Regions from separate parts of the Clostridium gasigenes genome, predicted to be linked through region 2. Evidence: a T-box and tRNA genes for the amino acid it is inferred to sense, from the RefSeq annotation. Region 2 holds a T-box; the other holds one or more tRNA genes.
The links. A T-box is a leader RNA that pairs with one kind of tRNA and senses whether it is charged. The one in region 2 lies ahead of pheS (phenylalanine--tRNA ligase subunit alpha), so its partner is inferred to be a tRNA-Phe.
Positions count from the first base shown of each region.

Region 1: it encodes a tRNA-Phe, which carries the amino acid that the T-box ahead of pheS (phenylalanine--tRNA ligase subunit alpha) is inferred to sense. The anticodon was not compared.

Region 1 is NZ_CP071376.1:1,027,011-1,029,418, reverse strand. It holds rRNA gene J1C67_RS05095 (23S ribosomal RNA) at 1-1,335, shown strand, start outside; rRNA gene rrf (5S ribosomal RNA) at 1,425-1,541, shown strand; tRNA gene J1C67_RS05085 (tRNA-Phe) at 1,547-1,622, shown strand; tRNA gene J1C67_RS05080 (tRNA-Cys) at 1,628-1,701, shown strand; gene J1C67_RS05075 (VanZ family protein) at 1,754-2,221, opposite strand.
Region 2 is NZ_CP071376.1:3,051,168-3,053,575, forward strand. It holds gene J1C67_RS14230 (potassium channel family protein) at 1-34, shown strand, start outside; gene J1C67_RS14235 (TrmH family RNA methyltransferase) at 49-834, shown strand; T-box leader at 952-1,172, shown strand; gene pheS (phenylalanine--tRNA ligase subunit alpha) at 1,247-2,266, shown strand; gene pheT (phenylalanine--tRNA ligase subunit beta) at 2,358-2,408, shown strand, end outside.

The DNA of each region.
Region 1 (2,408 bases), 2.0 Mb from region 2:
TTTTAGGCTGAAGTATCTGATTCCATGCTTCCAAGAAAAGCATCTAGAAAGAGAAGTAGTGCCCGTACCGCAAACCGACACAGGTAGGTGAGGAGAGAATCCTAAGACCATCGGAAGAATTGCAGTTAAGGAACTAGGCAAATTAACCCCGTAACTTCGGGAGAAGGGGTGCCTGCGAGAGCAGGCCGCAGAGAATAGGCTCAAGCAACTGTTTAACAAAAACACAGGTCTCTGCTAAAGCGTAAGCTGATGTATAGGGGCTGACTCCTGCCCGGTGCTGGAAGGTTAAGGGGAATGCTTAGCGCAAGCGAAGGTGTGAACTTAAGCCCCAGTAAACGGCGGCCGTAACTATAACGGTCCTAAGGTAGCGAAATTCCTTGTCAGGTAAGTTCTGACCCGCACGAATGGAGTAATGACTTGAGCACTGTCTCAACTGCAAATCCGGCGAAGTTGTAGTGCGAGTGAAGATGCTCGCTACCCGCGATTGGACGGAAAGACCCCGTAGAGCTTTACTGTAGCTTAGCATTGAATTTCGGTATTGTCTGTACAGGATAGGTGGGAGACTGGGAAGCTAGGGCGTTAGCCTTGGTGGAGTCATCCTTGGGATACCACCCTGACAGTACTGAGGTTCTAACTGGACGCCATGAAACTGGTGACAGGACATTGTTAGGTGGGCAGTTTGACTGGGGCGGTCGCCTCCTAAAAAGTAACGGAGGCGCTCAAAGGTTCCCTCAGAACGGTCGGAAATCGTTCGAAGAGTGCAAAGGCAGAAGGGAGCCTGACTGCGACACCTACAAGTGGAGCAGGGACGAAAGTCGGACTTAGTGATCCGGTGGTACCTCGTGGGAGGGCCATCGCTCAACGGATAAAAGCTACCTCGGGGATAACAGGCTGATCTCCCCCAAGAGTCCACATCGACGGGGAGGTTTGGCACCTCGATGTCGGCTCGTCGCATCCTGGGGCTGTAGTAGGTCCCAAGGGTTGGGCTGTTCGCCCATTAAAGCGGCACGCGAGCTGGGTTCAGAACGTCGTGAGACAGTTCGGTCCCTATCCGTCGCGGGCGTAGGAAATTTGAGAGGAGCTGTCCTTAGTACGAGAGGACCGGGATGGACCGACCTATGGTGCACCAGTTGTTCCGCCAGGAGCATCGCTGGGTAGCTAAGTCGGGACGGGATAAACGCTGAAAGCATCTAAGCGTGAAGCCTCCCTCAAGATGAGATTTCCCATAGCATAAGCTAGTAAGACCCCTTGAAGAACACGAGGTTGATAGGTCAGAGGTGTAAGTATGGCAACATATTTAGCTGACTGATACTAATAGGTCGAGGGCTTGACCAATTTACAATAATTCATGTGCAATTTTCAGAGAACAAAACTCTGATAAAAAAATAATAAGAGACTAAATCTATGATTTAGGATCTAAACCATCTGGTGATGATGGCGTAGAGGAAACACTCCTTTCCATTCCGAACAGGAAAGTTAAGCTCTACAGCGCTAATGGTACTGCACGGGCAGCTGTGTGGGAGAGTAGGACGTCGCCAGGTCAGATGGCTTCATAGCTCAGTTGGTAGAGCAGTGGATTGAAGATCCACGTGTCCTAGGTTCGATTCCTAGTGAAGCCACCATTTACGGCGCTATAGCCAAGCGGTAAGGCATAGGTCTGCAACACCTTGATCCCCAGTTCAAATCTGGGTGGCGCCTCCATACTAAAAAACCTACAAGTTTAACTTGTAGGTTTTTTTATTATATAAAGAAATTATTCGCAACATAATTTACTAATTAATTTATAAATAGTAATACCTAAAGTACAACCTAATGTATTTAAAATAATATCATCAATATCTAATACACCAACATTTAGAATAAATTGACCAATCTCAATACAAATTATAATAAATATACACAATAATGATGTATTTAATAACTTGCAAGATTTCCTAAATAATAATGATATAAAAAAGCCTAAGGGTAAAAAGGTAATAATATTTCCTAGAAGATTTATAAATATTACTTCAAAAGTATATTTACCATTATTTAAAAGAAATTCAGTAATAGTCTTAAATGGATAAAAATTATATCTACGTATACTTTCATAACTACGATATGGACCTATGAATACCTCCCAAATCATTAAGCACGAATACAAGAAGAAAAAAATATATAAACCTATAAGAATTTGTTCTTTTTTTTGATGAAATAAATTTCTAAATTGTTTTAGTATCATAAAATCCTCCTATAAAGTAATATTTTCAATGAGATTGACATTATAATTTTATAACTACCAGTAAACATATATAATAATATTACTATATAGTGGATAAAAATTATAGATTAAGTAAATTTTATTGTAAATAATTTTTATTTAAAGCATATATTGTTGTACGTAACTTTATTTTCATTGATAGGAGTTA
Region 2 (2,408 bases):
AAAGCTAGAAGGCATGATAGTTAAACTTAATTAATGAGGTATAAGACTTTGATAAATATAGAAAGTAAAGATAACAATTTATTTAAGGAAACTAAAAAGTTAAAAGAAAGAAGAAATAGGACAAAAGAAGGTAAATATATAATTGAAGGCTTTAGACTTATTCAAGAAGCTTTTAAAGCTAATATGGAAATAGAATATCTTATAATTAACGAAGGATGCGAAGAAAAGTTAAATGAATACTTAGATAGGTATATTGATACTAGTAATATTTATATAATTAAAAATAATTTATTTGCTATGTTAACATCAACAGAAACACCTCAAGGGGCTATTGCTGTTGTGAAAGATAAAAAGGTGCAAAAGGACATAAAAGGAGAATTTTTTCTTTTATGTGATAAGGTTCAGGATCCTGGAAACTTAGGGACTATAATTAGAACTGCTCATGCAGCAGGAGTAGATGGAATTATTTTAACTAAAGGAACAGTAGATATATATAACGATAAAGTTATAAGGTCAACTATGGGGTCATTGTTTTATGTACCTATAATACAAGATGATGAGAATCTATCTTTTATAAAGAAATTAAAAGAGGAAGGGTTTAGTCTAGTTGCTACATCACTTCAGGAATCTAAAGATTTTTTTGAAGCGGATTTAAAGGGGAAAATAATATTATCAGTTGGGAACGAAGGTAATGGTATTAGTGAAGAAGTATTTTCGCTAGCAGATAAAAAGGTTAAAATACCAATGCCGGGTGGTGCGGAATCATTAAATGTGGCAATTGCAACATCTATAATATTATTTGAAAAAGTAAGACAAAATTTATCAAAGGTATAAAAATTAAAATTGGTATTGAAATTAACTACCTTTGTTTGTATAATAAGTTATAAGGTAGCTATAACTTATTACATAAATCAGTATTTATTATTTAGTTTCAGCTACCTAAAAGAATATTAAAAGACTGTGAATGAGAGAGTAGATATAAGGAATTTTTCAGGGATAAGAGGCCTAAGACTGAAAGCCACTTAAAATGAACTATATTGAAGTTCACTCAGGAGTCCTAGCTTTGAAGTAATAGTAGTAGCTAGCGGTTTTACCGTTATTTAAATCAAGTTGGGTTTCTAAATTTAATTTAGAACCAATTAGGGTGGTAACGCGGATACTCCGTCCCTTTTTATAGGGATAGGGGTTTTTTTATGTAAAAAAGATTAATAATATTCAAAAGTGAATAATTAAGGAGGGAATAAAAATGCAACAAAAACTAATAGATATTAAGGAATCTGCATTTAAGGAATTAGAAGTAGTTTTAGAAGGTACTATACTTGAAGAAATAAGAGTTAAGTATTTAGGTAAAAAGGGAGAGCTAACTACAATTTTAAGAGGTATGGGGGCGTTATCTGCTGAAGAAAGACCTTTAGTTGGAAAGTTAGTTAACGTAGTAAAAAAAGATGTTGAGGACAAAATTGAATCAATATCTAAAGAAATCAAAGAAAGAGAAAAAAATTCTAAATTATCTTCAGAGGTAATTGATATATCAATGCCTGGTAAGAAAAATATTATAGGTAAAAGACATCCCCTAGATTTAACATTAGCTAGTATGAAGGAAATATTCGTTTCAATGGGATTCACAATAGAAGAGGGACCAGAAGTTGAACTTGATCATTATAACTTTGAAGCTTTAAATATTCCAAAGGATCATCCAGCTAGAAGTGAACAAGATACTTTCTACATAAATGAAAATTTAGTGTTAAGAACACAAACATCACCAGTTCAAATAAGAGTTATGGAAGAACAAAAACCTCCGATAAAAATGATAGCTCCTGGAAAAGTTTATAGATCAGATGCTGTAGATGCAACGCATTCACCTATATTCTATCAAATGGAAGGGTTAGTTATAGATAAGGGTGTAACATTTGCAGATCTTAAGGGAACTTTAGAATTATTTGCAAAGAAAATGTTTGGAGATAAGGTTAAAACTAAGTTTAGACCACATCACTTTCCGTTTACAGAACCGTCAGCAGAAATGGATGCAACTTGCTTTGTTTGCGAAGGCAGCGGATGTAAGGTATGCAAGGGTAGTGGATGGATAGAACTACTAGGGTGTGGAATGGTTCATCCACAAGTTTTAAGAAACTGTGGAATAGATCCAGAAGAATATAGCGGATTTGCTTTTGGGTTTGGTGTTGATAGAATGGTTATGCTTAAATATGGTATAGATGATATAAGATTATTATATGAAAGTGATATGAGATTCTTAAATCAATTTTAAAGTGAATTATGATTTTTAAAATTGAGATAAATAATTTATACAACTAAATTCTTAGATTCAAATTCTCACTTAATAGTAGGAGGTAATATATATGAAGGTGCCATTTAATTGGTTAAAAGATTATGTTGAAGTAAATATAGAT